DNA from 4 places in the Bacillus sp. AMCV2 genome. Region 1 is predicted to be linked to each of the others. Evidence: riboswitches for the same ligand, from Rfam matches in the RefSeq annotation. Region 1 holds a riboswitch; each other region holds the start of a gene.

What was found. Region 1 has a riboswitch for thiamine pyrophosphate ahead of thiT (energy-coupled thiamine transporter ThiT). Riboswitches for the same ligand answer to the same signal wherever they lie in the genome.
Region 2: another riboswitch for thiamine pyrophosphate. It lies ahead of thiC (phosphomethylpyrimidine synthase ThiC); the one in region 1 lies ahead of thiT (energy-coupled thiamine transporter ThiT).
Region 3: another riboswitch for thiamine pyrophosphate. It lies ahead of thiU (HMP/thiamine ABC transporter substrate-binding protein ThiU); the one in region 1 lies ahead of thiT (energy-coupled thiamine transporter ThiT).
Region 4: another riboswitch for thiamine pyrophosphate. It lies ahead of tenA (thiaminase II); the one in region 1 lies ahead of thiT (energy-coupled thiamine transporter ThiT).

What each region holds. Positions count from the first base shown of each region.
Region 1 covers NZ_JBVYIB010000002.1:3,004,261-3,008,802, forward strand. The annotation lists rRNA gene AC0OMA_RS15650 (23S ribosomal RNA) at 1-582, opposite strand, end outside; rRNA gene AC0OMA_RS15655 (16S ribosomal RNA) at 753-2,302, opposite strand; TPP riboswitch at 2,767-2,868, shown strand; gene thiT (energy-coupled thiamine transporter ThiT) at 2,968-3,546, shown strand; gene AC0OMA_RS15665 (N-acetyltransferase family protein) at 3,588-4,109, opposite strand; gene floT (flotillin lipid rafts scaffold protein FloT) at 4,127-4,542, opposite strand, start outside.
Region 2 covers NZ_JBVYIB010000002.1:950,940-955,481, reverse strand. The annotation lists gene katA (catalase KatA) at 1-16, shown strand, start outside; gene senS (transcriptional regulator SenS) at 43-240, opposite strand; partial or broken gene AC0OMA_RS05025 (BBE domain-containing protein) at 535-723, shown strand; gene thiC (phosphomethylpyrimidine synthase ThiC) at 764-2,536, opposite strand; TPP riboswitch at 2,669-2,776, opposite strand; partial or broken gene AC0OMA_RS05015 (Type 1 glutamine amidotransferase-like domain-containing protein) at 2,845-3,497, opposite strand; gene AC0OMA_RS05010 (spore coat protein) at 3,577-3,849, shown strand; gene AC0OMA_RS05005 (hypothetical protein) at 3,933-4,136, opposite strand; gene spo0M (sporulation control protein Spo0M) at 4,278-4,542, shown strand, end outside.
Region 3 covers NZ_JBVYIB010000002.1:1,386,780-1,391,321, reverse strand. The annotation lists gene AC0OMA_RS07395 (PepSY domain-containing protein) at 1-222, opposite strand, end outside; gene ykoH (two-component system sensor histidine kinase YkoH) at 219-1,583, opposite strand; gene ykoG (two-component system response regulator YkoG) at 1,587-2,273, opposite strand; TPP riboswitch at 2,375-2,487, shown strand; gene thiU (HMP/thiamine ABC transporter substrate-binding protein ThiU) at 2,584-3,186, shown strand; gene AC0OMA_RS07375 (ECF transporter S component) at 3,188-3,787, shown strand; gene AC0OMA_RS07370 (ABC transporter ATP-binding protein) at 3,774-4,542, shown strand, end outside.
Region 4 covers NZ_JBVYIB010000002.1:1,236,504-1,241,045, reverse strand. The annotation lists gene thiO (glycine oxidase ThiO) at 1-591, opposite strand, end outside; gene tenI (thiazole tautomerase TenI) at 575-1,192, opposite strand; gene tenA (thiaminase II) at 1,167-1,877, opposite strand; TPP riboswitch at 1,956-2,064, opposite strand; gene AC0OMA_RS06510 (monovalent cation:proton antiporter family protein) at 2,126-3,970, opposite strand; gene prpE (bis(5'-nucleosyl)-tetraphosphatase PrpE) at 4,203-4,542, shown strand, end outside.

The DNA.
Region 1 (4,542 bases):
TGACTACTTGTAGGCACACGGTTTCAGGATCTCTTTCACTCCCCTTCCGGGGTGCTTTTCACCTTTCCCTCACGGTACTGGTTCACTATCGGTCACTAGGGAGTATTTAGCCTTGGGAGATGGTCCTCCCGGATTCCGACGGAATTTCACGTGTTCCGCCGTACTCAGGATCCACTCAGGAGAGAACGAAGTTTTGACTACAGGGCTGTTACCTCCTATGGCGGGCCTTTCCAGACCTCTTCATCTACCTCGTTCTTTTGTAACTCCGTACAGAGTGTCCTACAACCCCAAGAGGCAAGCCTCTTGGTTTGGGCTGATCCCGTTTCGCTCGCCGCTACTCAGGGAATCGCATTTGCTTTCTCTTCCTCCGGGTACTTAGATGTTTCAGTTCCCCGGGTCTGCCTTCTCATATCCTATGAATTCAGATATGGATACCACTCCATTACGAGTGGTGGGTTTCCCCATTCGGAAATCTCCGGATCAAAGCTTGCTTACAGCTCCCCGAAGCATATCGGTGTTCGTCCCGTCCTTCATCGGCTCCTAGTGCCAAGGCATCCACCGTGCGCCCTTTCTAACTTAACCGTTAAAAAGAATCACTATGTGATATCTTGTGTTACTAATTGAATGTGATGTCTACTGTTATCTAGTTTTCAAAGAACACGTTTCGAAGGAATGATCCTTCAAAACTAAACAAGACAGGGAACGTTCTGTTTATAAGACCCAAGGTCTTATATTCCGTATAATATCCTTAGAAAGGAGGTGATCCAGCCGCACCTTCCGATACGGCTACCTTGTTACGACTTCACCCCAATCATCTGTCCCACCTTCGGCGGCTGGCTCCTAAAAGGTTACCTCACCGACTTCGGGTGTTACAAACTCTCGTGGTGTGACGGGCGGTGTGTACAAGGCCCGGGAACGTATTCACCGCGGCATGCTGATCCGCGATTACTAGCGATTCCAGCTTCACGCAGTCGAGTTGCAGACTGCGATCCGAACTGAGAACAGATTTGTGGGATTGGCTTAACCTCGCGGTTTCGCTGCCCTTTGTTCTGTCCATTGTAGCACGTGTGTAGCCCAGGTCATAAGGGGCATGATGATTTGACGTCATCCCCACCTTCCTCCGGTTTGTCACCGGCAGTCACCTTAGAGTGCCCAACTGAATGCTGGCAACTAAGATCAAGGGTTGCGCTCGTTGCGGGACTTAACCCAACATCTCACGACACGAGCTGACGACAACCATGCACCACCTGTCACTCTGCCCCCGAAGGGGACGTCCTATCTCTAGGATTGCCAGAGGATGTCAAGACCTGGTAAGGTTCTTCGCGTTGCTTCGAATTAAACCACATGCTCCACCGCTTGTGCGGGCCCCCGTCAATTCCTTTGAGTTTCAGTCTTGCGACCGTACTCCCCAGGCGGAGTGCTTAATGCGTTAGCTGCAGCACTAAGGGGCGGAAACCCCCTAACACTTAGCACTCATCGTTTACGGCGTGGACTACCAGGGTATCTAATCCTGTTCGCTCCCCACGCTTTCGCTCCTCAGCGTCAGTTACAGACCAGAGAGTCGCCTTCGCCACTGGTGTTCCTCCACATCTCTACGCATTTCACCGCTACACGTGGAATTCCACTCTCCTCTTCTGCACTCAAGTTCCCCAGTTTCCAATGACCCTCCCCGGTTGAGCCGGGGGCTTTCACATCAGACTTAAGAAACCGCCTGCGAGCCCTTTACGCCCAATAATTCCGGACAACGCTTGCCACCTACGTATTACCGCGGCTGCTGGCACGTAGTTAGCCGTGGCTTTCTGGTTAGGTACCGTCAAGGTACCGCCCTATTTGAACGGTACTTGTTCTTCCCTAACAACAGAGCTTTACGATCCGAAAACCTTCATCACTCACGCGGCGTTGCTCCGTCAGACTTTCGTCCATTGCGGAAGATTCCCTACTGCTGCCTCCCGTAGGAGTCTGGGCCGTGTCTCAGTCCCAGTGTGGCCGATCACCCTCTCAGGTCGGCTACGCATCGTCGCCTTGGTGAGCCGTTACCTCACCAACTAGCTAATGCGCCGCGGGTCCATCTGTAAGTGGTAGCCGAAGCCACCTTTTATGTTTGAACCATGCGGTTCAAACAAGCATCCGGTATTAGCCCCGGTTTCCCGGAGTTATCCCAGTCTTACAGGCAGGTTACCCACGTGTTACTCACCCGTCCGCCGCTAACATCAGGGAGCAAGCTCCCATCTGTCCGCTCGACTTGCATGTATTAGGCACGCCGCCAGCGTTCGTCCTGAGCCAGGATCAAACTCTCCGATAAATGGATCACAGGTTAAGTTCACCGCATCCTGCGGCGACACCTGTGTGACCTGCGTCGTGCAGGTCCTAGTTTGACTGACTACGCACATCGCTGTGCGATTTATAAAAATGAATTAACAGGTACGTTTTATCTTGTTTAGTTTTCAAAGATCATTTCGTTACTTCTCAATGAAGCAGCTTTACTAATATAACATTCAGCTTCTTTTTTGTCAACAACTTTTTTCAAGTTGTTTTGAAGCATCTAGTTTGTGTCCGCTGTGCATCAGCGACGTTTAATAATATAACACCTGTATTTATTTATTGCAATAGTTTTTTTAAAAAATCTATAAAACAAATAAACTATAATCCTCGCCATGATTTCTAAAGCGTGTGTATCATATAACTTTCTTAAAAGAACATATACATCAGTCATGTGATCTTGTTGTTTTTTTTGTTTTCTTGTATAGTAGAAACGAACTAAATACTGATGACCACAAGGGGAGCATTAAAGCTGAGAGTGAGCGGTTTCGTTCTGACCCTTTGAACCTGTTAGTTAACGCTGGCGTAGGGATGTGGCAAAGTCAAATGAATTGCAGATCGTAAAGCAGTGCGTGGAACTTTTCTCATCCTTCCGCGTGCTGCTTTTTTGTTGTCCTTTTGGTTGTCTGTCAATGGAAGGAGATAGATATGAATCAATCTAAGCAACTGGTTCGCCTTATTGAAATTGCCATTATGACAGCAGCAGCCGTTATTTTAGACATTGTCTCAGGAATGTTTCTTAGCATGCCTCAAGGAGGCTCGGTCTCCATCATGATGATTCCGATCTTTTTAATTTCGTTTCGCTGGGGTGTCAAAGCAGGTCTTACTACAGGTTTGTTGACAGGTCTAGTACAAATAGCAATCGGAAACTTGTTTGCTCAACATCCTGTACAGCTATTGTTAGATTACATTGTCGCTTTCGCAGCAATCGGCATAAGCGGCTGTTTCGCTTCTTCTGTCCGTAAAGCCGCTGTATCAAAAACAAAAGGGAAATTGATTGTTTCAGTGGTCAGCGCAGTTTTCATCGGCAGTTTGCTGCGCTATGCCGCGCATGTCATTTCAGGAGCTGTGTTTTTCGGCAGCTTTGCTCCAAAAGGAACGCCGGTATGGATTTATTCTTTAACTTATAATGCGACTTACATGGTTCCTTCATTCATTATTTGTGCAATTGTCCTATGTTTATTATTTATGACAGCACCCCGTTTGCTTAAAAGTGACAAAGCGTAAAAGTGACAATCCCCCAGCGAATTCCGCTGGGGGATTGTTCGTTATCTGTTAAGAAGTGTTTTTAAAGCTGAAAGATCCGGCCAGCCAAGACCTACTTCTTTCAGCCTTACTCCGTCAATTTCAAAGTTGTCCTCCGCTACTCTTTCAGGTGAATAGGCCTGATAAAATATAATCGAGGGATTCTGCTCAATAACCCAAACAAACATACTTGAAAAACCATGTTGAAGCAAAAACTCCGCTCCTTTTGCTAAGAGCGCCCTGCCTGCACCTTGCCGCTGGCGCTCTTCCACAAGATAAATAGCGTATAACTCGCCGTCATAGCCTTCTTGTTCAGATCGAATAGGTCCAAATGAAGCAAAGCCGAATACTGAACCCATTTCGTCCTGAGCAACAAATACTCCCTTTAACGAGCGACTTTTCCATTTGTCTTCAAATTCCTTATAGTTCAGGCTGTTTAAATAATCAATCGGGATAATTTCGTGGTATGTTGTCCTCCAGCTGTCTACATGCACTTTTGCAATGTCCTTTATATCCTCTAACTTCGCTTCACGTACAGTTACCATACGGTTCTGCCCTTTCCTTACTCTGATTTTTGGATCGTTTTGGCTTCTTTGATTTCATTTGTTAATTCATTAATGCTTTGTTTTACGTTTCCTTTTCCTGAAAAGTTCTCAAGCATTTCTTTTACATCAATTCCTGAGGATGCTTTTAAACTTTCTTGCAGACTTGACATTAAGTTCGTCGCATAGCTGGTTACTTTGTTTGCTCCGCTTGATTCACCGCTTCCTCCTGTATCGACAACGGTGATTTTATCAATATTTGAAAGAGGTGCCGCTGCTTGTTTCGCGTATTCCGGAAGCATTTTGACAATCATATCGAAAATCGCCGCCTGCCCGTACTGTTCAAAGGCAGCCGCAATTTTCTCTTTTGCTTCCGCTTCTGCAAGACCTTTCAGGCGGATAACCTCTGCCTCTGTCTCTCCTTTCGCTTTTTCCG
Region 2 (4,542 bases), 2.1 Mb from region 1:
TAAAAAAGATGCTTAATGTAGAAATGCAAAAACCCGCTGTAGTCAGCGGGTTTTTTTATATTTAGTTACACATTGCGTATGCTTCTCATCAATCTTCATATAAATTTCTTCCATGAGCTCCGCGCTGTTTATAATCTCTCGTTTGTTTTTTTCAATCAGCAGCTCAAGCGGCAAAATCTGATTCCCGTAGGTTTTTCGCTTCCTGAATCGTTTTCTCCCCTTTTCTTTTTTGACTCCCATCAATAATCCCTCCTTTTCATACAAAAAAGGCCCTTATCTAAACGATAAGAGCCTTCGGTGTTCCGATCAGCGCGATAAATTTGAAAAATTTGTACTGACCATGTTAATTCATACAATACCGACCTGTCAACTATTTTTTTGAGAGTGTTGACACTGTATCAGATTGCATCCCCGCTTTTTCCTTATACACTCTTTTCCCCTAACGCATAAGCTAGAGAAACTAGAATACGAGAGAAAGAGAGGTGGGAGTGTGGAAAAGACAAAATTGACCGGACGTATCGTAACACGGGATGATCCGGACTATCGAGAGAAACGATGGGAGACTACATAAATTGGCCAGATATCGAAATCAGAAACTGGCCAAGAACATATTACGGCGAAAACGTTGAACGACTCCGCCGTGTCAAAACGAAATATGATACAGAAAATGTTTTCCGCTTTGAACAGAGTATTCCGCCGCTTCGACGCTCTCTGTTTTTCTAAAAAAAAAATGAAGATGGAGCATTCTCCATCTTCATCTTTTTTATTGATATAAATTGCTTCCCGTATCGACAAACTCTTTTGCTTTTTCTTTTAATCCTTTATTTATGGCTTCTGCTTCACTGAGATCGTTTTTCTTCGCATAATCCCGAATATCCTGTGAAATTCTCATGCTGCAAAATTTCGGACCGCACATGGAACAAAAGTGAGCGGTTTTTGCTCCTTCAGCAGGCAAGGTTTCATCATGGTATTCAAGCGCTCTCTCTGGATCAAGAGATAGATTAAACTGATCCCGCCAACGGAATTCAAAACGGGCTTTCGATAACGCATCATCCCGGATTTGCGCCCCAGGATGCCCTTTTGCAAGGTCTGCAGCGTGCGCAGCAATCTTATATGTAATGACTCCTTCACGAACATCATCACGGTTTGGCAGCCCTAAATGCTCCTTCGGCGTTACATAACAAAGCATTGCTGTCCCGTACCAACCGATCATCGCCGCTCCGATCGCTGAAGTAATATGGTCATATCCCGGGGCAATATCCGTTGTCAGCGGCCCCAATGTGTAAAAAGGCGCTTCTTTACAAATGTCCATTTGTTTATCGACGTTCTCTTTGATTTTATGCATCGGAACATGTCCAGGACCCTCAATCATCACCTGAACATCATGCTTCCAGGCAATTTGCGTCAGCTCTCCAAGCGTCTCTAATTCAGCAAACTGCGCTTCGTCATTGGCATCAGCAATTGATCCGGGACGCAAACCATCCCCAAGAGAGAAAGCAATATCATACGTTTTCATAATCTCACATATTTCTTCAAAATGTGTGTATAAAAAGCTTTCTTGATGATGAGCCAGACACCACTGCGCCATAATCGCTCCCCCGCGTGACACAATACCAGTTGTCCGTTTGGCAGTCAGCGGTACATACCTAAGCAAAACACCCGCGTGAATCGTAAAATAATCCACTCCCTGCTCTGCCTGCTCGATTAGCGTATCACGATAAATCTCCCACGTTAAATCCTCCGCTACGCCGTTTACTTTTTCAAGCGCCTGATAAATCGGAACAGTTCCCACAGGCACGGGGCAATTGCGGATAATCCATTCACGCGTCGTATGAATATCTTTTCCGGTAGAGAGATCCATCATTGTATCTGCTCCCCAGCGGATGGCCCACGTCATTTTTTCCACTTCTTCTTCAATGGATGACGTAACCGCTGAATTCCCGATATTTGCATTAATCTTCACATGAAAATTCCGGCCGATAATCATTGGCTCACTTTCAGGGTGATTAATGTTTGAAGGAATAATCGCCCGGCCGCTGGCTACCTCGTCTCTGACGAATTCAGGAGACACATGCTCACGAATGGCGATAAATTCCATCTCAGGTGTAATGATCCCCTTTTTTGCATAGTGCATTTGAGTAACATTTTGACCTGCCTTCGCCCTCAGCGGTTTCCGCTTTAATCCTGGGTAGCTTACGTTTGGATTTGCTTTTTTATAACCGTTATCTTCTGGTTTTATAGCCCGACCTTCATACTCTTCCACGTCACCGCGCTCTGTGATCCATTTTTGGCGGAGCGGCTTTAATCCTTCTTGAATATTAATGGTTACTTCAGGGTCCGTATACGGTCCGCTTGTATCATAGACACGCACAGGCGCGTTTTCCTCTTCGCCGAACGATCCCGTCGTCGGACTCAATGCAATCTCCCTCATCGGCACTTGGATGTCCGAAGAAGAACCCTCCACGTATACCTTCTTGCTACCTGAAAAACTTGACATAATGGAAATGTTGGCTTGCTGCACTGAATTGTTTTGCATTACTTTTCCTTCCCCTTTCTTCGTTTGAAAGGACAAAATCAAGCCCATAACCAGCACAAAAAACCGGATTCATATAAATGAACCCGGTTACAGTCAGAAAGAAACATATTATTGCCCAGCACGACAATAACAAAAACAATTCCTCTACTTCCCCACGCTGGTACGAACCAGATCAGGTCCAAAGGGTTAAGAAGCTTACCTTCTCTCTCAGCCCGAAAGCGGGCACCCCCAGTAACTATTGATTTCGCCCTCATCTTAACATAAAACCAATCTGAAAAAAAGAGGAATATAGAAAATATTCAGCTAATTCATCCCAAATATTTGACCGGCAACGGGATTTCAGATACTTCATGTTCCCCCATTATCACCCGATATGCCTTTGCACCCGCTCTTGAACTCACGATTTGAAACAGCTGATCATTTATGAAATGGAGAGCAGCCCCATCATCCGCTGCATAGCCACTGCATAAGAACTTGTTAGATATCAACTGGTGGTATGCCGGTCTCCGATCCTTTTCCCCGTCATAATGGGGACAAAAGCTCCCTTGCAAAAAACCTAAACTTTTCAAACCTGTCAGCGGTCCGGCTGAATCTGTCACCCCTTCTTCAAACCAGCAGATCGCACCGGCACTTAATCCAGCTAGGACCACACCGTTCTTCCATGCTTCCCTGAGAATATGGTCCAGCCCCCACTCTTTCCATAACACAAGTAAATTCCGCGTATTTCCCCCGCCAACATAAATCACGTCCATTTCCATAACAAAAGAAGCTAAATCTGTTGATGGCGGCTTAAACAAAGATAAATAGACGGCACACAATCCAGTGTTTGAAATGCATGATAAAACCGCTGAATATAGTTTTGGGAATCTCCGCTCGCCGTCGGCAAAAAACAAATACGAGGCTGCTCTCGTTTTGATTGATTGAGGATATATTGATCGAGGGACAAATTATCCGGCTCCATCGAAAAACCCCCGCCCCCCATCGCAATAATCTGCTTCATCATCACACCCCCCAACAAATTTGTTGCTTATTATAGCATTTTGTATAGAAGCAAGAAACAAAGCCAAATACTTTCTTATCAGGAGCTGCTAAAAAAACAAAGGAGGTGGTTTCCCATTGAACAAAGTCTTTGTCCCAAAGATATTCTTGATTTGTTAACAACAATAAAAACCAGCATTAACAAATACACTGTCGCAATAACAGAAGCCGAAAATCCCCACATCAGAAGAGCGTTGCATGATCAATTAGATACAGCCATTCATCTCCAAGATGAACTGTCAGATTTTCTGTTAGAAAAGGGGTGGCTCGGGTGAGCAATTTCAAATCGATTCGCTTTATCTTACAGCAAAGACCACCAAAAGAGACGGGATCTCAAAGATGAGATGCCGCCTCTTTTTTATTGCTCCACTCTTCTTAAAGCCTCGTTTACCGTTTCTTTTATAAACGCGTCTTCACCGCTTAATCGGTCTAAACTGAGATCGCCGTTTCTCAGCCTTTCGGAAATATTGTTTATATCCTCCTCTACTGTGATTTGCAGCTCACCAGCCAAAAACATTCTGTGTAATTCATCTGCAACCAAACTTTCTTTATTCACTTCCATCCACTCCTTTATTTTCAATATTATTCTTAGTCTGTCCCTAGGCCGAGACGAATAATAGGAAAAAAGTATGAATTAAACGAATCTTTTTTCCTCCTTCTTACGTATATCTGTTGAGAAAAAAGAAAAAGGGGAAGATCTAACATGTCATTTTTTAAAAAGCTTGCGGCAAGTGCCGGAATTGGAGCTGCAAAAGTAGATACAATTTTAGAAAAAGACGCATATTTTCCAGGAGAAGAAGTACGGGGAACGGTACATGTCAAAGGCGGAAAAATCGCTCAGGACATCCGTTATATCGATTTACAGCTTAGCACACGGTATGTCATTGTAAAAGACGATGAAGAGCACCGGAAATACGCTACAATTCATTCTTTCCGGGTCACTGGTTTATTTACCATTCAGCCTGGTG
Region 3 (4,542 bases), 1.6 Mb from region 1:
GTAAGTTCCCTTTGGATTTTCAAGGGTTATATCATATGTTTTTTTATCCTTTGATTGTTTTGCTTTCGTGACGTTGCCTTCATAGGAGGCTTCGACTTTTTTTACGACAGTCTCCTTTGACAGTATGTTCTCATGGGTTTGCCGAATGATGAGAAACGTACAGATGATGACAACTAAAATGGCTGCTGCAGCAAAAGATACTGTTTTTATTGTTTTCGTCATCGGCCTCCCCCATTCTGTTCGCTGAATTGCATGGTGACAGCTGTTCCTTGTCCCGGCTTGCTTTTGACAGACAGCTCAATGCCATGCTCATCAGCGATTTGCTTGGCAATGGAAAGGCCTAAACCCGTTCCGCCTGTTTTTCTGTTTCGTGCCTCATCTGCCCGGTAGAACCGTTCGAACAAATGCGGGATATGCTCATCAGGTATTCCGATGCCTTCATCCCTCACTGATAGAAACGGCCGTCCATTCCTCGTTCCGGCTGACATCTCAATAGGCTTTTCACTATACTTGATTGCATTATCAAGCAAAATGGTCAACAGCTGCTTGATGCGTTCTTCATCAGCCTTTACAAGCAGGCTCTCTTTATCTGTTTCAAGCAATATGTCACGCTGATAAACGGACTGGAGCGTTTGCATAACCGCGCGCGTCGCTTCAATCAGATCGATTGTTTTCAGATCAAGCTCGAGTCCTTGATGGCTTTTGGCCAGCGCCAAAAGCTGATTGGTCAGTTTTTTCATATGCACCGCTTCTGAGTGAATGGCTTCTATCGACTCCTCAAGCACCTCCGGCTTTTTTGCCCCCCACCGCTTCATCAGGCTGCTGTAGCTTTCTATAATGGTGAGTGGCGTTTTCAATTCATGTGAAGCATCTTGAACAAATTGCTGCTGTTTATCATAGTGCTCCTTCAGCATCATTGCCATTTCATTAAATGTCAGCCCCATTTGATACAATTCATCGTTGGACTGTCCCTCTAAAGAAATCGTTTTAAATTCTTTGTCTCGCTGTATGTCTTTCATTGTGATCATTAATCGTCTGATCGGATTGATGATTCGGCGGGCTAGCAAGCTGCCGGCAAAAAAAGAAGCAATGCAGACAGCAGCACTTGCAGCGATTAAGATGATTTTCAACAGAAACAGACTCTCTTCTGTGTTCTCCAGTCTTTCAACCAGCTGAAGAGACACCACTTGTCCATCGGTCCAAATCACCGGAACAGCAGCCTCGGCAAACAGCTTGCCGTCATGTTTCCTCACATCTGCCGTTTCTCCGCTATGAAAAGAGAGAGGAAAATCTTTATAGGCTTTTTCTTTTGTGATCGTCATAACGGCTTTTTGATCACCATTCACTACACGCACCATGCCATTTGCCGGAAGATAGGCCTGCAGCATATCCCGCAAAGCCACTCCTTCTGTTTCAGCGGCACGCAGCGCTTCGGCAATGTTATCCGTCTCATCAGCAAGCCGGGCCGCATCCTTTGATGTCAGCGCAGACGAAAAAATGAGATATACTGCGGTATGAACCAAAATTAATAAAATCAACAGTGATATTGATGTGTATAGATGAATCTTGGTCTTCAGCTTCATCGTTTACCCCTTAATGGCATAGCCGACCCCGCGAATCGTATGGATCAGCTGTTTTTCGTAAGGATAGTCCAGTTTTTTTCTGATGTATCTTATGTAGACGTCCACGACATTTGTATCACCGATATAATCAAATCCCCATACCGAGCTTAGAATTTGCTCCCTTGTCAGCACTTGCTGCGGATGCTTTAGCATATAGACGAGCAGATCAAATTCCCGCGGCGTTAATTCCACCTCTTTGTCTCCGCGTCTCACTTCACGGGTTTTTTCGTTCACCCGCAAATCGTCATATGTAAGAAAGGTGCCGATATCTTCAGTTTTTGTTCCATTTTGCCGCAACGCCGCCCTGATTCTCGCAAGCAATTCCTCGATTTCAAACGGCTTGGTGACATAGTCATTTGCACCGATGTCCAGACCTGTTACCTTATCAGGAATACTGTCTCGCGCCGTTAATAATATGACCGGTGTCTGCGAATCCGTTTTTCTCAAGCGGCGCAGCACTTCCAGTCCGCTAAGCCCCGGAAGCATGACATCAAGAAGCACCAAGGAATACCCGCCTTCCGCTGCCGCATCCAGACCTTCTGTGCCATTGTGTTTGATGGTGACGCTGTATCCTTCATATTCCAATTCAAGCTGTAGAACCCTGGCGATTTTTTCTTCATCTTCCACAATTAATATGTGTCCTTTTTCCAAATTTGATCATCCTCTCCCGTCCCTATATGAAAAAAATGATTTCGTTGTTTACAAAATGATTCTTATCATCTATTATGATGTCAAAATAAAAAATTGTATACGGAAAGCACTAGGGGTGCTGTTTTGGCTGAGATAAAGCGCGAAAGAAACGCGCTTTGATCCCTTATGACCCGATCTGGATAATACCAGCGTGGGGAAGTGCAGGTTGACCGAATGGTGTATTTTTTTGTGCGCTTAATCGATCTATGACTGCATATTCCCTTAGGATATGCAGTTTTTTATTTTACCAAAAAAACAGGAGGTCGGAGAAATGGAGCATATTTGCGGTACAAGCAGAATCGCCGGTTTTCGCTTCTCTTTATATCCGATGACGGATGATTTTATCAGTGTGATCAAGTCTGCGCTGAAAAAAACAGATACATCCAAGGTTTGGACGAAAACCGACCATATCAGCACGGTGTTACGCGGATCGATTGATCATGTATTCGATGCTGCAAAAGCCATTTACCTTCATGCAGCAAACAGCGAACAACACATCGTCATGAACGGCACGTTTTCCATTGGATGCCCGGGTGACACACAGGGGGATACATATCTTTCCAAAGGTGATAAGCGTGTCAATGAAGATGCTGTCCAAGGCTTGAAGGCGGAAGCGCCGTGCCAATTTGCCCTTTATCCAATGAACGAGCCGGATTATATGGGATTGATTATGAAGGCTGTCGACATTGCAAAAGCCCAAGGCACTTTCGTACAGGGTGTCCATTACGCGAGCGAGCTTGACGGGGATGCGCATGACGTATTCAGCACATTGGAAGCCGTTTTCCGCATGGCCGAGCAGCAAACAAACCACATCACCATGACTGTGAATCTTTCGGCTAACAGTCCATCAAGAAAAAACAGAAAGCAGGGATAACATGAAAAGCTGGAAAGTAAAAGAAATTGTCATCATGTCGGTTATCAGTATCGTATTTGCCGTTGTTTATTTATTATTTACACATTTCGGAAACGTGCTTGCAGGTATGTTTGGGGCAATCGCCTATGAACCGATTTACGGCATTTGGTTTATCGTTTCTGTGATCGCCGCGTACATGATTCGAAAACCGGGTGCGGCGCTCGTTTCTGAAATCATTGCCGCTCTCGTTGAGTGCCTGCTGGGAAATCCGTCTGGCCCGATGGTCATCGTCATTGGCATTGTTCAAGGACTCGGGGCTGAGGCTGTGTTTCTTGCAACACGCTGGAAAGCATACTCTCTCCCTGTCCTTATGCTGGCCGGTATGGGGTCTTCAGTAGCCAGCTTTATCTATGATCTCTTTGTTTCTGGCTATGCAGCCTATTCACCAGGTTATCTGCTCATTATGCTTGTGATCCGCCTCATTTCCGGCGCGCTTTTGGCGGGGCTTCTCGGAAAAGCTGTCAGCGACTCTCTCGCTTATACAGGTGTGTTAAACGGAATGGCACTCGGAAAGGAACTGAAAAAGAAACGGAAGCGGGCGTCAGAACATGCAAGCCTTTGATGAGCTTCTGACGGTTGAGCAGCTCAGCTTCTCTTATGAAGAAGACGAGAAACCGGTTTTTCAAGACATTTCGTTTGAGCTTCAAAAAGGAGAATGTGTTTTATTATTAGGACCGAGCGGATGCGGTAAAAGCTCGCTCGCCCTTTGTTTAAACGGTCTATATCCGGAGGCTTGCGACGGCATTCAGTCCGGACATGCATTTCTATTTCAAAAGCCGGTCACAGATGCTGAAACCTCCGAAACGATTGCTCAGCATGCCGGGGTCGTTTTTCAGGATCCTGATCAGCAGTTCTGCATGCTGACGGTGGAGGACGAAATAGCGTTCGGGCTGGAAAATCTGCAAGTTCCAAAAGAAGCAATGACAGAGAAAATCAACGCCGTATTAGAAAAATTACGCATTACCCATTTAAAAGAAAAAACGATCTCAACCCTTTCAGGAGGACAAAAGCAGAAAGTGGCTCTCGCCTGTATTTTGGCGATGGAGCCTGAGCTTATTATTTTAGATGAGCCGACCTCTCTTTTAGACCCTTTCTCAGCACGGGAGTTCGTTCATCTGATGAAAGATCTTCAGCGGGAAAAAGGTTTCAGCCTCCTCGTCATTGAGCACCAGCTTGATGAATGGGCGCCTTGGATTGAGAGAACGATCGTGCTCGACAAATCAGGCAAAAAGGCGCTGGATGGCCTGACGAAAAATCTATTTCAGCATGAAGCGGAGACACTAAAGAAATTGGGCATCGCCATTCCAAAGGTCTGTC
Region 4 (4,542 bases), 1.8 Mb from region 1:
ATGATTAGCCCATACGTCTCCACTAGGGGTCTTGATGGACAGGGCTTCACCGTCACGTTCGACATGCAGGACGGGCGTATGCTCAAAAATCTCCGCCCCAAGCATTTTTGCTGCTTTCACATATGCCTTGCAAACAAAATAAGGCTCCACATGCACATCATCCTGAATAAAAGATGCACCAAAGATGTCACCTGACGCATACGGCTCTTTTTCTAACACCTCTTCTTTTGAATACCAGCTGACAGAGTCCAAATCGTCCATCTGTCTCAGCTGCAGCACATCTTCTTCAGAAAATGCAAGCTTAAACATACCGCCGTTATGCTGCCTGATATCCACACCAGATAATGCATAAAGCTCTTCTCCAAGACCTTTGTACAGACGCTGACTGTGCATGGCGAAATCAAAAAACGCGTCACGTTCCTCGCATTCGGCATGGGCGCCCAGCATTCCGGCAGCGGCACTTGTCGTTCTGCTGCCCATTGTTCCGCTTTCAAACAATGCGGTGCTTTTGTTTTCCTTTGCCAAATGATAAGCAATCGCGGAACCGATAATTCCGCCTCCAATGACAACTGCATCATAATGCCTTTTCATAGCGCATCTCCTTTAGCTTGCGGGAATATCGTCTGGCAGCTTCCAAAGGGTCAGCGGAAGAAAAAATTCCCGACATGACAGCGATGCCATCTGCTCCTGCTTGTTTTACGTCTCTTAATCTGTCTGGCGTCATTCCGCCGATGGCAATAACCGGGATGGAAATCCGCTGTTTAATATCTGACAGCAAAGACACACCTCTGCCTTCAAGACCCTTTTTGCAATCTGTTTCAAACACATGGCCGAACAACACGTAGTCTGCGTCTTCCTTTTCTGCTTGAACCGCTTCCTCCAGTGAATGCACGGACCGCCCGATATGAAGGTGAGGAAATCTGGCTCTTACCTGCTTCGGCGAAAAGCTGCTGCTTGGCAGCTGCACGCGATGAATCGTAGAAAAAAGCGCAATATCCACGCGCCCGTTCATCACCAGTTTTCGTTTATCTATACCGCCTTCAAAAATAAGCTCGAGCAGTTTCAGAATATCTGCCGCCGATTTTGAGCGTTCCCGAATGTGAATAAAATCAACTTCATTCTGAATCGAAATGATGGTTCTCGCTAGCTCTTCTACCGGCTTGCAGTTATCCGTTATGGCGTGAAGCTCCACATTCCTCCACCTCTTTTATGCCGCGCTCCGACCAGCCTTCTTTTTGATAGGCCATTCCCCAAAATTGATATTCATAGAAGCTGGAGATGACAAAATTCTCTTTCATCTTGGCACGCACTTCCTCCGTGCTGTTTTCCGCCAGCTCATCAAAGCGGTTGATTTGCTCCTCAACCTGTTGTCTAAACCAGTCACCGCCGTACGTCCCAATCCACTTTTGATAAATCGGATGCCCAGGATCGCAATGCAGCAATTTCTCACCAACCTCGTAATAGAGCCAGTAGCATGGCAGCAAGGCCGCTAAGATTTCAGCGAAATTCCCACTCAAAACCGAACGGTACATATGGGATGTATAAGAGTACGCCGTAGGAGACGGCTTAAACGCCTTACGCTCTTCCTCGCTGATTTCCAACAGCTCGGCAAACTCGCGATGAAGCGCCATTTCCGCCTCATATGTACCTTGGGCATGGCTTGCCATCCTCCCCGTTGTAAAAAGGTCCTTCGCATAAGCTGCGCCAAATGACTGCACCTTTGCAAAATGCGTTAAGTAATAGGAATCCTGAAGTACGTAGTATTTAAAACGGTCAATCGGAAGCGTTCCGTCACCGATTCCTTGAACGAACGGATGGACAAAGCTCCCCTCCCACCATTCTGCGGCTGCGCTGCGGCATTCTTCTGAAAACTTCACAAATCATTCCCCCTCTGAAAATAAAAAAACCACTTTCCCGCAAGGAAAAGTGGTTTGGAATTGGCATAGTAAAATAACACAAATACCGCTCCACTTCCCTACGCAGGTCTGAACCTGTTCAAGTTATGAGGGTCTAAAAGTCACACTTTTATCTCAGTCCTTATGAAGGACACCCCTAGTGGTTAAACGAATACATATTGAATTGTTCTGCACCTCTATATTAACACGAATCCTTATTTGGTCAAGATTTATCCTTCCAATGTTTTCTTAAGATCCGTTACGTACCCCCGAGATCCGGTGACAATTAAGCGATCTCCCAGTTTCAGCCTTGTATCCCCATGAGGAACAATGCTGTCCACACCTCTGAAAATCCTGACAAAGATGACGTCACCTGTTAAAGGGAATTCCCGTAAAATCACACCGTCGTATTTACTGTTCTCCATATTAATTTGATACAGTGAAGACTCCTGGTTCGTGAGCAGCTTCATGACGCCAGGCGCTTCAATCAGTGCGCGAAGCAACGTTTTTGTCGACAGCAGAATAGAAAAGATGCTGATTCCCTGCTCCTTCAGAGCTGCTTCATGCTCCGGTGATCCTACGCTTGCAATGACTCTTTCTGTGCCTTTTTCTTTTGCAAGTAATGCAATGTCTGCATTCATATCTTCATTTCCTGTCGCCACAACGAGGATATCCGTTTCAAAAATGCCGAGTGATTCAAGCGTCTCGTGTTCATAGTCAGAAATTGTTTCAACAGCAAACACTGATTCTGACAGCTTTTCCTCTGCATTCTCTTGGTAGACGTGTACAACACGCACGTCATACTCTTCCTCTGGCAATTCGAGTGTAACAGGCAAAGTCATTTGATTGGCGCCGATGAACGTAATCGTCTTTTTCTCCTCCGGCTGCTCTTCCCGTTTGTATAATTTTTTAAAACAGATCGGCGTAAAAATACTTGCAATGACGGCTACTAAAATTAGCGCTCCTGACATATTTGCACTGATCACGTGAAGCTGCTGGCCGATTGTTGCAGCGGCAATCACGAGCGAAAGCGTTGATGTCAGCAAGAAACCAGACGCGAAAATGGTTCGGTTATCATACCACTTCTTTAAGTACATGACAGGAATGATTTTGCTGACTAACAGCGCCAGCAGCAGGAGCGGAATCATGATTAAAATTGTTTTATCCTGAAAAAGAGTCCAAATATCCAGCTTCACACCGACCATCACAAAGAAAATCGGTATTAAGAACCCATAACCAAATGAATCCAGCTGCTGAACAAGTTCTTTGTTTGGCGAAAGCAGGGAAACGAGAACCCCCGCTAAGAAAGCGCCGAGAATATTTTCCGCCCCAAGTGATTCAGACAGGGCAACGAGTACAATAATTAACGTAAAAATGGCACGCGTCCCGATCTGGATCGTCCCTTTTGACATGGACTGAACAAAAGAGCGATGTTTAAAGACCCGGCCGAAAAAGTATAGCACCACTCCGGCCGCAAACAGAATCATCAGGAGCCACATGTTTCCGCTGTCCTCTCCGTATAAAGAAGAAAAAACAGCAAGAAGAATCATCGTGGCCAAATCAGCAATAACAGCAACAAGCAAAATAATCTGCCCGATATTTGAATTCATGATCCGTTCTTCTTTTAATGTTGGAACGACAACGCCTAACGATATCGTTGAAATAATCAGGGTCATTAAAAAAGCATTTTGGATAAATCCAGCCAAGACGAACCCATAGGACAAGAGCAATGATAAAATAAAAATGCCGACAAAAATAATAGATGCCGCAGCAAACGTATTAGGCGCTTCCTTGCCGTTCGGCAGGAACTGCTTTTTCTTCCCTTTCTCAAACGATGAAAAATCAATTTCAAGCCCGCTTAAAAACATTAAAAAGATAAACCCAAGCATAGAAAGTGTCTGGAGCCAGGTGTCACCCTCCACAACTAAATTAAGGCCGCTTTTCCCAATAATCAGCCCCATAATGATTTCAGCAACAACAACCGGGATGCTGAGTTTAAACCGATGCAAAAGGATGGGTGTCAAAAATGCAACGATAAGTACAACAACTAAAGATGCGACAGATGTATGCGCCATAATAAGAACCTCCTTCTTTAGATCAGGGTTATGCCAGTTCTCACTCAAAGAACAAAACCTCATTTTTAAAAAACATAACGCGATTTTAACAAGGGTGATGATGAAAAATAAAGTAATATGGTCTTAATCCTGTTTAGAAAATGATTCTTCTATAATTTGCACATAAAAGCTTGTGATGACTCACAACACTTTGCTTCATAATAAATAAAACAATCGGTAAGGAGGATACCGCATGGCTTACGATATCATCAGCGATATTCATGGCTGCTATGACGAAATGACTGCATTAATCCAGAAGCTTGGCTATACAATCAAAAATGGAGTACCTGTCCACGAAGAAGGCAGGGTGCTTGTTTTTGCCGGAGATTTAACTGACAGAGGGCCTAAATCGATAGAGGTCATCCGATTTGTAGCAGGCGCTTACGAAAAAGGCGCTGTACGTTATGTCCCGGGAAACCATTGCAATAAATTATATCGTTACTTAAAAGGAAATCCGGTAAAAGTGATGCATGGTCTCGAAACAACAGCGGCAGAGCTTGAGGAACTTTCCAAAGATGAGAGAAAAGCAGTCA